Regions from separate parts of the Agrobacterium sp. DKPNP3 genome, predicted to be linked through region 2. Evidence: predicted binding sites of a transcription regulator. Region 2 holds the regulator's gene; the other holds the start of a gene.
What was found. Region 2 encodes PhoB, which activates phosphate uptake and scavenging genes when phosphate is short. Its sites were predicted from a motif close to TGTCATNNANCTGTCAT; they were not measured.

Region 1: ACUTJJ_RS09565 (UDP-2,3-diacylglucosamine diphosphatase) is a predicted target of PhoB. The motif match lies at 2,237-2,253, and genes of this name have one in related genera.

What each region holds. Positions count from the first base shown of each region.
Region 1 covers NZ_JBQYSN010000025.1:16,336-22,275, reverse strand. Annotated here, with positions in the region: gene ACUTJJ_RS09570 (NADP-dependent malic enzyme) at 1-2,078, opposite strand, end outside; gene ACUTJJ_RS09565 (UDP-2,3-diacylglucosamine diphosphatase) at 2,308-3,147, shown strand; gene dgcA (N-acetyl-D-Glu racemase DgcA) at 3,446-4,429, opposite strand; gene ACUTJJ_RS09555 (ABC transporter permease) at 4,573-5,733, shown strand; gene ACUTJJ_RS09550 (ABC transporter ATP-binding protein) at 5,744-5,940, shown strand, end outside.
Region 2 covers NZ_JBQYSN010000006.1:32,851-45,756, reverse strand. Annotated here, with positions in the region: gene ACUTJJ_RS03140 (2'-deoxycytidine 5'-triphosphate deaminase) at 1-782, opposite strand, end outside; SAM riboswitch at 855-933, shown strand; gene ACUTJJ_RS03135 (O-succinylhomoserine sulfhydrylase) at 977-2,161, shown strand; gene apaG (Co2+/Mg2+ efflux protein ApaG) at 2,387-2,779, shown strand; gene ACUTJJ_RS03125 (Hsp33 family molecular chaperone) at 2,990-3,979, opposite strand; gene argF (ornithine carbamoyltransferase) at 4,216-5,133, opposite strand; gene ACUTJJ_RS03115 (aspartate aminotransferase family protein) at 5,191-6,390, opposite strand; gene ACUTJJ_RS03110 (GcrA family cell cycle regulator) at 6,822-7,355, shown strand; gene phoB (phosphate regulon transcriptional regulator PhoB) at 7,535-8,218, opposite strand; gene phoU (phosphate signaling complex protein PhoU) at 8,250-8,945, opposite strand; gene pstB (phosphate ABC transporter ATP-binding protein PstB) at 9,071-9,886, opposite strand; gene pstA (phosphate ABC transporter permease PstA) at 9,901-11,223, opposite strand; gene pstC (phosphate ABC transporter permease subunit PstC) at 11,220-12,704, opposite strand.

The sequences.
Region 1 (5,940 bases), on a different contig from region 2:
TTGCGCAGCGCTTCGGAGAGTGCCGAGCCGCCCTGCATCTCACCATCCACTTCCAGTTCCGGCGCTGCCTGCTGGATGATCTTCAGTGCGCGGCGCATCTTGCGGGCGCTTTCCGAGTCACGCGAGCCGAAGTTGGAATGGCTGGCGAGCGCGATCTTCGGCGTAATGCCGAAACGACGGATTTCCTTCGCCGCAAGGATCGCCATCTCGGCCACTTCTTCTGACGTCGGGTCGTTGTTGACGAAGGTATCGGTGAGGAACAGCGCGCCCTGCTGGGTAATGAGAAGGCTGAGGCCCGCAAAGGAGCGCACACTTTCCTGCTTGCCGATGATCTGGTTCACGTCACGCAGATGCCGGTCATAACGGCCTTCCAGACCACAGATCAGCGCATCCGCTTCGCCACGCTTCACCGACAGCGCACCGATGACGGTGGAGTTGGTGCGCACGATGGTGCGGGCGGCTTCCGGGTTGATGCCGGCGCGACCGACGAGGGCGAAATAATCATCCACATATTCACGGTAGCGCGGATCGTCTTCCGGGTTGACCACGGCGAAATCCGCATGCGGGCGGATGCGCAGGCCGAAGCGCTTCAGGCGCGTTTCGATGATCTGCGGGCGACCGATGAGGATCGGGATGCCGGTGCCCTCTTCCAGCAGCACCTGGGCGGCGCGCAGTACGCGTTCGTCTTCGCCTTCGGCAAAGATGATACGCTTCTTTTCGGCAGCTTTGGCGGCGTTGAAGACCGGCTTCATGATGAAGCCCGAGCGCCAGACGAAGCGGTTCAGCTGGTCGAGATAGGCTTCGAAGTCGGTGATCGGCCGGGCGGCGACGCCGCTTGCGGCGGCAGCACGGGCAACGGCCGGCGCAATGCGCAGGATAAGGCGCGGATCGAAGGGCGAGGGGATGAGGTAGGTCGGGCCGAAGATCGGCGTTTCGCCGCTGTAAGCCTTGGCGGCCACTTCGGAGACTTCCTCACGCGCCAATTCGGCGATGGCCTGCACCGCGGCCATCTTCATTTCTTCGTTGATCGTTGTTGCGCCGCAATCGAGCGCGCCGCGGAAGATATAGGGGAAGCAGAGGACGTTGTTGACCTGGTTCGGGAAGTCCGAGCGGCCGGTGCAGATCATCGCATCCGGGCGGGCGGCACGCGCCTCTTCCGGCATGATTTCAGGCTTCGGATTGGCAAGCGCGAGGATGAGCGGGTTCTCCGCCATGCGCTCCAGCAGTTCCGGCTTCAGGACGCCTGCCGCCGACAGGCCGAGGAAGACATCGGCGCCATCAATGGTTTCAGCCAGCACGCGCTTGTCGGTCTTCTGGGCGTAAACTTCCTTCCACTCGTCCATCAACGTGTTGCGGCCGTCATAGACAAGGCCCTCGATGTCGTGCACCCAGATGTTTTCTTTCTTGGCGCCCATCGCAACAAGCAGGTTGAGGCAGGCAAGGGCCGCCGCACCGGCACCTGACGCCACGATCTTGACGCTGGACAGAGACTTGCCGGCCAGTTCCAGAGCGTTGGTGACAGCGGCGGCGACGATGATCGCGGTACCATGCTGGTCATCGTGGAAGACAGGGATGTTCATCTTCTCGCGCAGCTGGCGCTCCACCTCGAAACATTCCGGCGCCTTGATGTCCTCAAGGTTGATGCCGCCGAATGTGGGTTCCAGCGCCGCGATGGTGGAGACCATGTCGTTGATGCCGGGGGCATCGATTTCGATATCGAACACATCGATGCCGGCGAATTTCTTGAAGAGGACGGCCTTGCCTTCCATAACGGGCTTCGAGGCAAGCGGGCCGATATTGCCAAGGCCAAGAACGGCCGTGCCGTTCGAGATGACCGCGACGAGATTGGCGCGGGCCGTGTATTCCGCTGCCATTTCGGGGTTCTCGTGGATGGCAAGGCAGGGGGCGGCGACACCCGGCGAATAGGCGAGCGCCAGATCGCGCTGGTTGCCGAGCGGCTTGGTGGCCTGGATCTCCAGCTTGCCCGGGCGCGGGTAGCGGTGGAAAAAGAGCGCCTGTTCCTCGATGTCGGCCTTTGCCGTGTTGGCGGGCGTGTTGTTCTTATCGTGAGAGGTCATGTCTTCCACCGTCGTATCTGGTTTTATTTCGGCCCCCTGAATACAACAAACTTACCCGTGGTACAGCCGTTATTTGACCCCAGCTTATGCAAATGCCGCCATGGCTTATTCGCGTTTTCGTGAAAGCTTTCGTCATATTCCCTGCAAAAAACGGCCGCTGTCATGTTGCTGAAACACGAGTCTGGTTCTGAGAGGGAAGAAAGCCGCAGGGACGCAACCGAACAGGGGGATGATATCCGTGGCCGGTCAAATTGAAACCAGACAGTTCAGAACGCTTTTCATTTCAGATGTTCATCTTGGTTCAAAGGCAGCCAAGACGGATTATCTGCTCGACTTCCTGAAATACCACGAGGCCGAAACGATCATCATGGTCGGCGACATCGTCGATGGCTGGCGCCTGCGCCGCAGCTGGTACTGGCCACAGGGCTGCAACGACGTGGTGCAGAAGCTTCTGCGCAAGGCCCGCAAGGGAACCCGCATCGTTTATATTCCCGGAAACCATGATGAATTCCTGCGGGAGTTTCCCGGCATGCATTTCGGCGGCATAGAAGTTGCCGAGCGCATGATCCATGAGGCGGCGGACGGCAAGAAATACCTGGTCATCCATGGCGACGAGTTCGACGTGGTGGTGCGCAATGCCCGCCTGCTCGCTTATCTCGGCGACTGGGCCTATGATGCGGCGATCGCCATCAACGTCGCCATCGCCGCCGTGCGTCGCCGCATCGGCTTGCCTTACTGGTCGTTCTCGGCCTGGGCCAAGCTGCAGGTCAAACACGCCGTCAACTTTATCGGCGAGTTCCAGCGCGTGGTGGCGGATGAGGCGCGGCGCAACAATGTCGATGGCGTGATCTGCGGCCATATTCACCACGCCGTCATGGAAGACATGGATGGCATCCGCTACATCAACACCGGCGACTGGGTGGAAAGCTGCACGGCGATTGCCGAGAATGCCGACGGCACGTTCGAGCTGATCACATGGATGCAGACGAGCGAAGTCATTGCCGAGCAGACATCGGATGAGATGGAGCCGGTGAATATTCCGGGGCTGATTGGCAAGCACGCGGCGTGATTGGGTTTTTTGGCCAGGCGGATGGTAGGCTCGCCTGCAAACGACGTGTTTCGCAAAAATCGTAGCATCCGCATACCGTCGTCCCGGCCCTGAGCGGGGATCCAGGGCGATCAAGTCTTTGATCTCGTACGACTTGGTTATCACGGCGCAGACGCGCCGTGGCTGGATGCCGGATCAGGTCCGGCATGACGGAGGTGAGGCTGGGAGCCTTACCCAGTGACCTTCCGGTGAGGCACCATAGAGATTTTGCGAAGACAACCTGTCGGCTCCAACCCCGCGCGGACGCTGAGCTAGGGTGTTACCCCCACAATTCCGGCCGTGCCGGATAGACCAGCGACCCTTCATAAACCAGCCCCGGTTCTCGGTCCTCAGCCAGCAGCAGCGGCCCGTCGAGATCGGCAAAGGCTGCGCCTTGAGCAGCCAGCACAGCGGGCGCCATGCCGAGCGAGGTGCCGAGCATGCAGCCGACCATGATGGTGAAACCGAGCTTTTCGGCCTCTGCCTTCATGACAAGCGCTTCCGTCAGGCCGCCGGTCTTGTCGAGCTTGATGTTGATGGCATCGTAACGGTCGCGCAGGCCGACGAGGTCCTTTGTCGAATGCACACTTTCGTCGGCGCAGATCAAAACCGGATGGTCGATGCGGGCGAGAATCGCGTCCTTGCCGGCAGGAAGCGGCTGTTCGATCAGCGATATCTTCAGTTCTGCTGCAAGCCGCAGATAATACTCGATGTTGCCGTCGTTCCAGCCCTCATTCGCATCGATGATGATACGCGCCTCGGGTGCGGCTGCGCGGACGGCGCGCAGGCGGGCCTCGTCGTCGGCTGTGCCGGTCTTGATCTTCAGCAGCGGGCGGGTGGCATTCTCCGCCACCTTTGCCGCCATGGTGTCGGGATCGGCAAGCGAGATCGTGTAGGCAGTGACGAGCGGCTTCGCCGCCTGTCCTAAAACCTGCTCGGCGGCGCTCTTGCCGCTCATTTTTGCTTCGAGATCCCACAATGCGCAATCGACGGCATTGCGGGCCGCACCCGGTTTCATCGCCTGCTGCAAGTCCTGCCGTGTCAGGCCGCCGGCGATCTGCTCGGCAATCGACTTGATATCGGCGATGACGCCCTCAATGCTTTCGCCATAACGTGGGTAAGGCACACATTCACCTTTACCGGTAAAGGAACCATCCCGGATGGTGCACGTTACGACATCCGCATGCGTCCGGGTGCCGCGTGAAATGGTGAAGCTGCCAGCAACGGCGAAACGTTCTGTTGTGGCTTGAAGGTAACGGGGCATGTTTTTTCACTTCCTGATCGGTGTCAAACGACACATGACGCCAAATTTATCGCGAATTGTCGGCTGTCACTGTGGCTTGCCGTGAGCCAAAACGTTATTAAACCCTTAAGAATCTCGTGACGGCTGCACTCGCTCGGAGCATTATGCAAGAACAGGACACACGGCAACAGGCGAACCCGGCCGCAATTTCCGCAGACGATACCGTCTCCGGCGGCGCGTCGCGTTTTGTGCTGAGCGGTTCCTGGCGCAACAGCAATCTCTCCGGCATTTTCCCCATTCTCGACAAGATCGAGAAAGACGCATCTTCCAGCGCTGCGGAAATCGATCTCTCGTCCGTGGAGGCGATCGACACCACCGGCGCCTGGATCATCCAGCGCCTGCGCCGCGATCTTGAAGCGAAGGGGGCCACCGTCACCGTAACGGGAAACGACCAGATTGAAGAGGTCATTTCCCAATTGCCTGAAAAGGTGGAGATGGAAGGCGAGGCTCCCAAGAAGGTGGGGCTCGCCGAGCGCATCTTTGCGCCGATCGGCCAGGCCGTCGTCCAGAACGGCGCGGATTTCCTCGCGGGGATGTATATTCTCGGCTCGGCCGTGCGCGGCGCGCAGATGAAGCTCGGGCGGGGACGCGGCGTTTCGCCAGCGGCGATCGTCAACCAGATCGACCATATGGGCGTGCGCGCCGTGCCGATCATCATGCTGATGTCCTTCCTGATCGGCGCGATCATCGCCCAGCAAGGCGCGTTCCAGCTCCGGTATTTCGGTGCCGAAGTCTTCGTCGTCGATCTCGTTGGCATTCTGCAATTGCGTGAAATCGGCGTTCTCCTGACCGCGATCATGATCGCCGGTCGCTCCGGCAGCGCGATCACCGCTGAAATCGGCTCGATGAAGATGCGCGAGGAAATCGACGCGCTGAAGGTGATCGGTCTCAATCCGGTTGGCGTGCTCGTCTTCCCGCGGCTGGTGGCGCTGACGATTGCGCTGCCGCTTTTGACCATTCTTGCCAATTTTGCAGCGCTTTTTGGCGCGGCCATCGTCACGCTGCTTTATTCCGGCATCACATTTGAAGTGTTCCTGTCGCGCCTGCATGGGGCGGTGGAGGAATCGACCATTGCGGCCGGCATGATCAAGGCGCCGTTCATGGCGCTGATCATCGGCATCGTCGCGGCCGTGGAAGGCATGAAGGTGGGCGGTTCGGCGGAATCGCTCGGCAAACACGTCACCTCGTCGGTGGTAAAGTCCATCTTCGTCGTCATTCTGGTGGATGGCCTCTTTGCCATCTTCTACGCAGCCATCGATTTTTAAGGAGGGCGCGTTGGAAACTCTGGACCAGAAGCCGCAAGAGACAAAAACCGCAAAGGATGGCCGCGAGGCAGTGCTTTCCGTCGAGGGCGTGACGGTCGGCTTCAACGGCCGCAACGTGCTCGAAAATCTCGATCTCGACGTCTATCGCGGTGAAATCCTTGGCTTCATCGGTCCATCCGGTGCCGGCAAATCCGTGTTGATGCGCGC
Region 2 (12,906 bases):
CGCGAGACGAGAATATAGAATTCGTCCGGATCGAGAATAAGCTCGGCGCGGCCACGGGCGTAAAGTGGCTCCCAGAAATCGAGTACATCGTGCTGGGCCTTCCTGTCGACATCCACCACCGCCGTATGATGTTTGCCGCGATAACCGATCAGGCCGTTGTCGCCGAAGCCCTTGAGGTCGATGGACAGCGCGATGCCGCCGCCGGTCACGTTCGGCGTGTCGCTGGCGACCAGCATTTCCGTTTCGTGCAGCTTCAGCAATTCGGCTTCGTTGAGCAGCGAATGGCCGATGCGGAAGCGGATCTGTGACAGGCGTGAGCCGCGGCGCACGACGATCGGAAACGTGCGCGGGCTGATTTCGAGATAGAGCGGGCCGGCATAACCCGCCGGTATCTTGTCGAATTCCTGCGCGTTGTCGGTCATTACGCGCGTGAAGATATCGAGACGGCCGGTTGAGCTTTTGGGATTGGCAGAGGCGGACATGTCGGCCGGCAACGCCAGGCTCTCCATCAGCGGCACGATATAGACACAGCCGGTTTCCAGCACCGCGCCCTGGCTTAAATCGACCTCGTGCAGGCTCAGACGATTGAGCTTGTCGATGACCTGGGTTCCGGGGCCGGGCATGAAGCTGGCGCGCACGCGGTAAGCTTTCGAGCCGAGCCTGAGATCGAGGCTGGCGGGCTGCACCTGATCCGCGTCGAGATCGGCCTCACTCTTCAGCTTGCCGCCCGCAAACAGCGCGCGTATTGCGCCATCCGCCAAAATGCCCGTGGTTCTCATCATGGTCATCATTCCTTTTTACGGCGACAAAACCAAAAGGAAGGCATTGACGCAAGCCGGTAACGGCAGTAAGGCAAGTTATCCCGTGGTGATTTGGCCGGTCGGCTTGCAGCCACGTTAAACAAGTGGCTAAAAAGACCGGGTGCTAGGAACCGGTCTGCTTTTGCGGCCGGTTTTTTTGTTTTGAAGGTGATCACATGAGCAATAAATGGCGCCCGGCAACCCAGCTCGTTCACGGTGGTACGCTACGCTCCCCTTATGGTGAAACGTCGGAAGCAATCTATCTGACCCAGGGCTTCGTCTACGAAAACTCCGAAGCTGCCGAAGCGCGCTTCAAAGGTGAGACGGACGGCTTTATCTATGCCCGTTATGCGAGCCCCACCAATGACATGTTCGAGAAGCGCATGTGCCTGCTGGAAGGTGCTGAAGACGCCCGTGCGCTCGCTTCTGGCATGGCCGCCGTTACCGCGGCGATCATGTGCCAGCTGCGCGCCGGCGACCACATCGTTGCTGCCCGTGCGCTTTTCGGTTCCTGCCGCTGGGTGGTTGAAACGCTGGCGCCGAAATATGGCATCGAATGCACGCTGATTGATGGCCGTGATCTCGGCAACTGGGAAAAGGCAATCCAGCCGAATACGAAGCTGTTTTTCCTCGAAAGCCCAACCAATCCGACGCTCGAAGTGGTGGATATTGCCGGCGTGGCGAAGCTCGCCAACCAGATTGGCGCGAAAGTGGTGGTCGACAATGTCTTCGCCACACCGCTTTTCCAGAAACCGCTCGAACTCGGCGCTCATATCGTCGTTTATTCTGCCACCAAACATATTGACGGCCAGGGACGCTGCCTCGGCGGCGTGATCCTTTCCGACAAGAAATGGATCGAAGAAGAGCTGCAGGATTATTTCCGCCATACGGGTCCCGCCATGTCGCCGTTCAATGCGTGGACGCTGCTGAAGGGTATTGAAACGCTGCCGCTGCGCGTAAAGCAGCAGACGGCCAATGCCTCGAAGATCGCGGATTTTCTGGCAGACAGCGGCAAGGTCGCCAGGGTCATCTATCCCGGCCGCGCCGACCACCCACAGGCGGATATCATTGCGCGCCAGATGTCCGGCGGCTCGACGCTGGTGGCTTTCGAGCTGAAAGGCGGCAAGGAGGCGGCCTTCAAGCTGCAGAACGCGCTTGAGATCGTGAAGATTTCCAACAATCTGGGTGACGCCAAGAGCCTCATTACCCACCCCGGCACGACGACGCATAAGAACCTCACAGACGAGGCACGGGCGGAACTCGGTATCTCCGGCGGCACATTGCGCCTTTCCTGCGGTATCGAGGACACGGACGATCTGGTGGAAGATCTGGCAAAGGGTCTTGCGGCGGTTTCCGTCTGAAGCTGAAATAGCTTAAGCCATGGCCCGGCTGATGTCCGGCCATGGCTTCTGGCGCCCGAGAAGGCCGCGCCAGGAAACCAATATTTACCTTTACCGTTATCCCTAATGTAAAAAACAGCGCAACAGGAGACGCCCCCTGCCCGTCAAGTCATTCATTTCCTTGACGATAGCCAGAGCCTATAGTGTAGAATGCGGCGGCAGGCATAAATTCGAGGTGTGGTGCGTATGTATCGTGCTCTGACAAGGGATATCGAGGTGACGGTTGATCCGTATTATCTCGAAGACCAATCCGACCCGGATGACGATCGTTATGTCTGGGGCTACAAGGTCGTGATTGCGAACAACTCCGACATTCCGGTCACTCTCGTCAATCGTTACTGGCACATTACCGATCAGAACGGCCAGGTGGACGAGGTCTATGGTCCTGGAGTCGTGGGCGAGAAACCACATCTCAAACCTGGCGACAGCTATGAGTATTCTTCCGGCTGTCCGCTGGATACGCCTTCGGGCCTGATGTTCGGCCATTATGAAATGGAAACGGAAAGCGGTGAGGTGTTCAATGTCACGATACCAGCCTTCTCGCTGGATTCGCCAGGCCTGATGCGGGTTTTGAATTGATGAAACCGCAGGAACGCGAAAGCCGCGCGTTAAAAGCGTTGTTCAGAGTGTCGGTAAGATAAAAAATCTCTCTTCCGTCATGCCGGACTAGAGCGGCATCCAGCCACAGCGCGTCTGCAGCGTGAGAGAGTGTTACGCAATCAAGACTTGATCATGCTGGATCCCGGCTCGAGGCCGGGATCATGGTGTGCGAGGGCACGGCTATCCTCGTCAGACGTTTTCAAATTCGCTGACATCATAGCGGTAGGTCGTGGAGCAGAACTCGCAGGTAACGGCGATGGCCCCATCTTCCTCGCTCGCCTTGATTTCTTCGGCGGTAAAGCCTGACAGAACGCCCTTGATCTTGTCGCGCGAGCAACTGCAACGATCGAAAACCGCCTGCGGATCATAGATGCGTACGCCGCTCTCATGGAAAAGCCGGAAGAGAAGGCGTTCCACCGGCACCTGCGGATCGGTCAGTTCGTCGGTATCAACCGTGTTCAGCAGCGTAACCGCTTCCGTCCAGGCATCATCCTCCTGCACCTCATGGCCGCCTTCATCACCATCGCCGCCATGCAGATCACGCATGCGTAGCCGCTCGGGCGCCTGTGGCAGGAACTGCGCGATAACGCCGCCCGCACGCCAGCCGTGGCGCGGCTTGCCGGCGCCATCACGGTCGAAGAACTCGGCAACGCCGAGACGGACGCGAGTGGGAAGCTGTTCCGACTGGCGGAAATATACCCCGGCAATGTCTTCCAGCGATGAGCCATCAAGTGGCACGATGCCCTGATACGGCTGCATGCCCGCACCCTGATCGATCGTGAAAGCGAGAATGCCGGTTCCGAGCAATTGCTCCGGCGAGGTGGCGCCCTCGGCAATCGCCGCTGCGAGACGCTCTTCATCGAAACGGGCGTAAGCGCGCATGCTTTCCGGCGCGGTGAAATCAGCAACTAGAAGGTCGACCGGACCATCGCCCTTGGTCTGAAGCGTGAGCTTTCCGGAAAATTTAAGCGAGGTGCCGATCAGCGCCGTCAGAACAGTCGCTTCCGCGAGCAGCCGGGCGACTGCGGCCGGATAGTCATGCCGCTCGAGAATGGCGTTCAGCAATGGCCCAACCTGAACCGCGCGGCCGCGCACATCCAGACCTTCGACCTGAAAGGGTACAACCTTGTCGTCGCCAGCAAAATCGAGATCGTCCAGTTCAACCGTTACATCTGCCATATCATACTCCTTGGCGCAGCCGCGGCGCCGCTACCGTCCAAAAGTCCGGCTTTCAAAATGTGCTTTTTTGCTTGTCGCACAGAGACCCGCGAAGAGAAACCGCTCCCGGGGAAAAACGTGCAAATCGTGATGAAGGCCCGCCAGAAAACCGACGAGCCTCTTCGAAGTCCAACAGATGGTAATCGCTGCCGAAAAGTTCAAGCACCCGTCCGACGTTCAGCAAACGGGTGGTATCTTCAGATGACGCCCATGCACCAGGCGATGATTGATTTCTGCGCGTGGAGGCGGTTTTCCGCCTCGTCGAAGACCACCGATTGCGGGCCGTCGATCACCGCATCCGTCACCTCTTCACCGCGATGGGCCGGAAGGCAATGCATGAACAGGGCGTCCTTTTCAGCCTTGGCCATCAGCGCTTCGTTGACCTGATAGGGCTGGAAGATGTTGTGGCCGCGCGCCTTGTGTTCCTGGTTCATGGAAACCCAGGTGTCGGTCACCACGCAATCGGCGCCAGCGACGGCCTTTTCCGCATCATGATACAGTGCGATCTCGCCGCCATTGTTGCGGGCCCAGTTCAGGAACTTATCATGCGGTTCGGAACCCATGGGAACCGCCATCGTCATGCGATACCCGAACCGAGCCGAACCCTCGACGAAGGAATGGAGGACATTGTTGCCGTCGCCCGTCCAGGCAATGGTCTTGCCTTTTATCGGCCCACGATGTTCCTCGAAGGTCATGATGTCAGCCATGATCTGGCAGGGGTGCGTGTCATCGGTCAGGGCGTTGATGACAGGCACGGTTGCGTGTTCGGCAAGCTCAAGCAGACGCGAATGATCCGTTGTACGGATCATGATGGCGTCGACATAACGCGACAGGACCTTGGCCGTATCGCCGATCGTTTCGGCCCGGCCGAGTTGCATCTCCGTGCCAGAGAGGAAAAGCGTTTCGCCGCCAAGCTGGCGCATGCCGACATCGAAAGAGACCCGGGTGCGGGTGGACGGCTTTTCGAAGATCATAGCCAGCATCTTGCCGGCAAGCGGCTTTTCCGCTGTGCCGGCCTTGGTCGCCGCCTTGCGTGCCCGGGCATCATCGAGAATCGCCCGCAGGTCCTGCGAGCCGACGGCCGACAGGTCGAGAAAATGTTTAGGTGAAGCCATTTCAAACTGTCCCATGCTCGCGAGCCCCGGCAAAGAGGCCCGCCCTTTAGTGTTTTCTCAGGCGATTTTCGCCTGTTTTGCGGTCAGGGATGCGGCGGCCGCTTCCACGCGCGCCAGACCCTCACGGGCCTCCTCCGCGGTGGTGACGAGCGGCGGCAGGAGACGGATGACATTGTCACCCGCCGGTACACCAAGCAGATGTTCCGCACGCATGGCCTGGAGCAATTCACCTGAGGGGATCCTCGCCTTGATGCCGAGAAGCAGGCCTTCGCCGCGAATTTCCTCGATCACGTCGGGGTAACGATCCTTCAATGAGGCAAGCCCCTGGCGGAACACAAGCGCGACATCACGAACATTGTCCAGAAAGCCGTCAGCAAGAACAACATCAAGGACCGCATTGCCGACGGCCATCGCCAGCGGATTGCCGCCATAGGTCGTGCCGTGCACACCCGCCGTCATGCCGGAAGCAGCTTCGGCCGTTGCGAGGCAGGCGCCAAGCGGGAACCCGCCGCCGATACCCTTGGCAACCGCCATGATATCGGGCGCGACGCCGGTGTGCTCATAGGCGAAAAGCTTACCCGTACGTCCGACGCCGGTCTGAACCTCATCGAAGATCAGCAGCATGCCATGCTCGTCACAGAGCGAGCGCAGCAGTTGCAGGAATTCCTTCGCCGGCGCGCGGATGCCGCCCTCGCCCTGAATGGGCTCGATCAGCAGCGCTGCTGTTTCGGCCGTGATGGCGGCCTTCAGCGCATCGACGTCACCGAAGGGAACCTGATCGAAACCTTCGACCTTGGGACCGAAACCTTCGAGATATTTCTGTTGGCCACCGGCAGCGATCGTCGCCAGCGTCCGGCCATGGAAGGCGCCTTCAAAGGTAATGATGCGAAACTTCTCAGGATGGCCCTTGGAATAATGGTAACGGCGTGCGGTCTTGATCGCACATTCCAGCGCTTCCGCGCCGGAATTGGTGAAGAAAACCTTGTCGGCGAAGGTTGCTTCCGTCAGACGCTTGGCAAGCTTTTCCTGGCCCGGCACTTCATAGAGGTTGGAGACGTGCCAGACCTTTTCGGCCTGCGTCTTGATCGCCTCCACAAGGTGCGGATGGGCATGGCCCAGCGAATTCACAGCCACGCCAGCCGCAAAATCGAGATATCGCTCGCCGCTTTCCGTGTACAGCCAGACGCCCTCGCCTCGCTCAAAACGCAGGGGGGCTCTTGCAAATGTATCGAACAATGGCGCGGCGGCTTCGGCCATGGCTGTATCACTCCTTGCGCAAATGCGCTGTAAGACGGTTGTCAATAGGCTCTTAGGGTTATCCCTTGCCTGAAAATCAAAAATGCCGCCTCGCGGCGGCAGGGGCACTATTGTCACTTCGCTTGCCGATGTCAACAAAAGTCCGTATTCCCTAGGGTTCTCAAGCCCTAGTAGGTGGCTGGGCGCCAGACCCAAGGTGTTGCCTTTCTGACTCAACCCGCCAGCAAGTTGGGGAAAACCGCAAAATCGATTCGAGATGATTCCCGCGACTCTTGCCACGGAGTCTGCGTGGCACTAGGTTAATCGCTAATTACTAGACTGCAATGCGGCGGAACTAGTCACCAAAAATCAGGCAGAAACCACACTCGCGGCACTCCCGCGAGACGGAGAGGGATTCTGCCAAAAATACACGCGAAAAGCGGAGAAGCGGCATGAACTGGACAGACGAACGGGTCGAAAAGCTCAAGAAATTGTGGTCCGAGGGACTTAGCGCCAGCCAGATAGCAGCGCAGCTGGGCGGTGTTAGCCGCAACGCCGTCATCGGCAAGGTCCACCGTCTCAACCTGCCGGGTCGCGTCAAGGCTGGCGGTCCTGTCACTTCGGCGCGCACAGCGCCCAAGCGGACTGCTGCCCCTGCCCCTCGCGCGGCGAATTTTGCTGGCCGCGTCAACGCTGCACCGGCCCGGATCCTGACGCGTTCCAACGCCGCGACCGCCCTTCAGGAAGAGGTCGGCATCGAGACCGCGGAAGTTCTCGATTACGTTCCTTCCAGAAACGTCGTCACGCCAATCTCCCGTCGTCTGACGCTGACGGAACTGACCGAGCGCACCTGCAAATGGCCGGTCGGCGACCCCTTGAAAGACGATTTCCATTTCTGCGGCTGTGAAGCGCTGGAATCTTCGCCCTATTGCAAGTTCCATGCGAAACTCGCCTATCAGCCGGTAAGCGAGCGCCGTAAGGCTTGAGTGTTGCGGCACGCATTCGACACTCAAAAACTACGGGCCTTCGGGCCCGTTTTTTTGTGACAAAACCAGAGCGGATCGGGATCAACCACAACAAAAGACCCGACACCAATCCGGTTTCGGGCCTTTTGTTTTTCGCGGAAAATTACTTTGATGGAACGCGCCAGTCGGATGGCATCCGCTCAGGCTTCCATGGAATAGCCGGCGCCGCGCACCGTGCGGATGACATCCTGCATGTGCGAAAAATTAAGCGCCTTACGCAGGCGTCCGACATGCACGTCGACGGTACGCTCATCGACGTAGATATCATGGCCCCAGACACCATCGAGCAATTGCGAACGGGAGAACACCCTGCCCGGAGAGGTCATCAGGAATTCCAGAAGGCGAAACTCCGTCGGACCGAGACGCACTTCACGGCTTTTGCGGTGAACGCGATGCGTCTCGCGATCCAGTTCGATATCCCCGCATTTCAGCACCGAAGACAGAACCTCGGGGCGGGCCCGGCGGAGCATGGCCTTGACGCGGGCCATGAGTTCCGGCGTGGAGAACGGCTTGACGACATAATCGTCCGCACCCGTTGCGAGGCCACGAACACGTTCGCTTTCCTCGCCGCGAGCCGTCAGCATGATGATGGGCAGGCGTTCCGTTTCCGGCCGCATTCTGAGCCGACGGCAAAGCTCGATACCGGATACACCAGGCAGCATCCAGTCTAGAATGAGAAGATCGGGGGTACGTTCCTGAAGCCTGATTTCCGCCTCGTCACCACGGGGTATCGTGTCGACATCGTATCCCTCAGCCTCGAGATTGTAACGAAGAAGGACGCTGAGCGCTTCCTCATCTTCCACAACTGCAATCTTGGGCACCATATGCTGAACTCCGCAAGGCTTTGCCTGTCTCTTACTCGGTCACCGAACCGAGCGTGTTGGAACTGTCGTCCTTCGGACGCTCGCCCTCCGGCTGGCTGCCGGTGGTCATGTAATAGATTGTCTCGGCGATATTGGTGGCATGGTCGCCGATGCGCTCGATGTTCTTGGCGCAGAACAGAAGATGCGTGCAGGTCGTGATATTGCGCGGGTCCTCCATCATGTAGGTCAGAAGCTCGCGGAAGAGCGAGGTGTACATGGCATCGATTTCCTCGTCGCGCTCGCGGATGGCATTGGCCTTCTCGGCGGAGCGGGTCGAATAGACGTCGAGGACTTCCTTGAGCTGCACCAGCGCCAGTTCCGACAGGTGTTCGAGACCACGGGCAAGCTTGCGCGGCACGCCGGTGCCGGCAACCGCAATCACGCGCTTGGCCGTGTTCTTGCCAAGATCGCCCACACGCTCGAGATCGGCTGCAATACGCAGCGTGCCGATGATTTCACGAAGGTCTGCCGCCATCGGCTGGCGCTTGGCGATGGTGACGATTGCCTTGTCGCCGATCTCACGCTCGGCGTGATCGAGGATGGTGTCGTCAGAAATGACTTTCTGCGCCAGCGCGGCATCCGAGTTCACGAGCGCCCGCACGGCGTCGGCACACATCTGTTCGGCAAGGCCACCCATTTCCGAAATACGGCGTGTGAGGAATTTCAACTCCTCATCATAGGCGGACATGATATGCGAATGGGTCGTTGTCTGGTTCACGGTCTAGTCCTCCGGCTTGGCCTGCAGGCCGTGCCCGGAGCGGGACACGGCAGCGGCACCAGTCTTGTTCGGTTTCTTTGAAGCGCCGGCCTGTATCAGCCGAAGCGGCCCATGATGTAATCCTGCGTGCGCTGATCATCCGGATTGGTGAACATCTTGTCGGTTTCGTTTTCCTCAACAAGATGACCAAGGTGGAACATGGCGGTGCGCTGGGAAACACGCGCCGCCTGCTGCATGGAGTGCGTGACAATGACGATGGTGTAGTTTGTCCGCAGCTCGTGGATCAGTTCCTCGACCTTCGCGGTGGCAATCGGGTCCAGCGCCGAGCAGGGCTCGTCCATCAGGATCACTTCCGGGCTGACGGCGATCGCACGGGCGATGCAAAGGCGCTGCTGCTGGCCGCCGGAAAGGCCCGTGCCGGACTCATGCAGACGGTCCTTCACCTCGTTCCATAGACCGGCTCGCTGGAGGCTCTGCTCAACGATCTGGTCCATATCCGCCTTGTTGCGGGCGAGCCCGTGGATCCGCGGGCCGTAGGAGATGTTTTCGTAGATCGACTTCGGGAAGGGGTTCGGCTTCTGGAACACCATACCGACGCGGGCGCGCAGTTCCACCACATCGATCGCCTGGTCGTAGATATCGTCGGTATCAAGCGTGATCTTGCCGGTGACGCGGCAGCCGTCGATCGTGTCATTCATACGGTTCAGGGTGCGCAGGAACGTGGATTTGCCGCAGCCCGAGGGGCCGATCAGCGCGGTCACGGTGTTCTCCCGGACGTTGAGGTTCACGTCGTAAAGCGCACGCTTTTCGCCGTAATAAACCGATACGTCCTTACCGATCATCTTGTATGAGACTTCATTCATTTTCTTGTCCAGCGCCTTTTCAACTGCTGCTTCCGACAACATGTTCATTGCTCAATCTCCCTTTACCAGCGCCGTTCGAAGCGGCGACGCAACAGGATTGCGCCCACATTCATGACGATGAGGAACAAAAGCAGGATGATGATAGCGCCGGATGTCCGTTCGACAAAGGCGCGCTCTGCCTCATTCGCCCACATGTAAATCTGCACCGGCAGGGCCGTGGACGGATCCATCGGCGTTGTCGGATAGTTCGCGACGAATGCCACCATGCCGATGAGGAGCAGCGGCGCCGTTTCGCCCAGCGCATGCGCAAGGCCGATGATCGTGCCGGTCAGGATGCCGGGCATGGCAAGCGGCAGCACGTGGTGGAAGATCGTCTGCATCTTGGAGGCACCGAGACCGAGCGCCGCGGCACGGATCGAGGGCGGCACGGCTTTCAGGGCGGCGCGGGTCGCGATGATAATGGTCGGCAGCGTCATCAGGGTGAGCACAAGCCCGCCGACCAGCGAAGCCGAGCGCGGAAAGCCCATGAAGTTGATGAAGACGGAGAGACCAAGCAGACCGTAAACAATGGAGGGCACAGCCGCGAGATTGTTGATGTTTACCTCGATGAGGTCGGTCAGACGGTTCTTCGGGGCGAACTCTTCGAGATAGATCGAGGCGGCGACGCCGATCGGCAGCGACAGCACCAGCACGATCATCATCATGTAGAAGGAACCGATCAGCGCCACGCCGACACCTGCTGCTTCCGGACGGCTCGAATTGCCGTTGACGAAAATGCCGGTGTTGAAGTGTTTGGCAAGCTGGCCGCTTTCGGCGAGCTGGTTCATCCACCCGAGTTGCTGGTTGGAGATACGCCTGTTAGCTTCATCGGCACTCATATCGACCTGGCCCTTGAAGGCGCTATCGACATCGCCCGACGCCAGAAGCGTGACGGTGCGCGTGGTGCCGATGACGGCGGGATCGGCGACGACGATGTCGCGCAACTGCGTGCGTACGCTGTCGGAGATCAGGAGGTTGACGGCGCGAAGACCGGCCTTGTCGGTCGGCGCGACGCCGAGAACCTTGGCGACCGCATCGCGAGCGATGATGGGATAATTGGCCGTCATCAGCTTCGCCGGATTGGTGGCACGCTCATTCTTCGGGTCGATGATCTTTTCCGAAAACTCGACCGGAACGGTAATCATCGTCTGCTGGAACGCGGTGTAGCCCTTGGAGACCACCGAGAAAAGCAGCAGGAAGAGAAAGATGAGGCCGAAGGAAATCGCAGCCATGCCGTAGGCGCGGAAACGGCGTTCGGCGGCATAACGGCGCTTGATCCCGATATCGCGACGCGTGGCTCTGGTGACTGCGGGGGCGCCTCTTGCGGGAGAAACGATGTCGGTCATTCATATTGCTCCCGGTATTTGCGCACGATGTAAAGCGCGTAGATATTCAGGCAAAGCGTGATGGCAAAAAGCGTGATGCCGAGCGCGAAAGCGACCAGCGTCTGCGGCGAGGTGAATTCGAGGTCGCCGGTGAGCTGGCTGACGATCTTGACGGTGACGGTGGTCATCGGCTCGAAGGGGTTGAGCTGAAGACGGGCTGCCACGCCGGCAGCAAGAACCACGATCATGGTCTCGCCGATGGCGCGCGACGCCGTCATCAGCACGGCCCCGACGATGCCTGGAAGAGCGGCGGGAACGATGACCCTCTTGATGGTCTCGGAGCGCGTGGCGCCAAGGCCGAGCGAACCGTCGCGCAGCGAACGTGGAACGGCAGTGATGATATCATCCGACAGCGACGACACGTAGGGAATAAGCATGATGCCCATGACAAAGCCGGCGGTGATGACGCTCTGGGCCTGGATGAAGTTGGCGTAATTGCCAGTCGCCAGACCATTGATCTGCGTGGAAATGTCTCTGAGGAACGGGCCAACCGTCGTGAGTGCGAAGAAGCCGTAGACGATGGTGGGAATGCCGGCGAGCACCTCCAGCAACGGCTTGGCAACCGAGCGGAGGCGAGGCGAGGCATATTCCGACATGTAGATTGCCGAAAACAGACCCACGGGAACCGCAACGAGCATGGCGACGAAGCCGATGTAGAGCGTGCCAGCGAGCAACGGGATCAGGCCGAACTGCCCTGATGAGTCCGTAGCGCCCGCAGCGGCAAAACGTGGATCCCACACGGTCCCGAAGAAGAACTGGTGCGCCGGAACCATGGTGAAGAACTGGATCGCCTCCGTGAGCATCGACAGGACAATGCCGATTGTCGTAAGGATAGCGATGGAGGAGGCAACGATGAGCGCCGCAAGAATGACCTTCTCGACCTGATTGCGCGCCCGAAAGCGCGGAGCAATCGCCCGCAGCGCATAGATCGCACCACCGACCGCAGCCAGCAGCACGACGGCGATCATCGCGATGCGGCTTGTAGAGGTCATGGTATTCAGCGTCTGGGCGGCATCGATCATGAACCGCTGCGGGTCACCGGCGATCGCCACGCCCTTGGACGCCAGAAGCGGGCGGACGGCGGCAACGTCGGCGTCAATCTGCGCCATTTCCTCGGGCGTCAGGCGTTGTAGGCCACGGGCGATCGAGGTCACCATGCCATAGGTCAGGCTCTGCTGCGCTTCGGACTGCGCACGAACGTCTTCCGGGAAATTGCCACGGACTGCCGAGGTCACGACAAGCGGGCTGACGATGAGCCAGGCGCAGAGAATGAGCGCTGCCGGCAGAACCGTCCAGATAACGGCGTAGGAACCGTGGTAGCCGGCCCGTGAATGCATGTTGGAGGGGCGGCCTCCAGACAGGACAGCGGCTCTGCGGCTGCCCAGCAGATAGCTGCCGATGCCGATGAGCGCCAGTATCAGCAAAAGGATCGATGTGTTCATTAGAGTTCCCTCGGCGTGCCTCAGAAGCACGGTGCGATAGCGGGCAAATCAAAAAGTCATCAAAACGAGACCGCTGGACCACCCCAGGATGCTTGCCGCCTGACTGTATCATCGTCTGGCAAGCGTCAAGGTTGATACATCCTATCCATCTGCAATCCATCGACAATCATGTGGATGGTGATGACTAGGAACTGTCAACCGC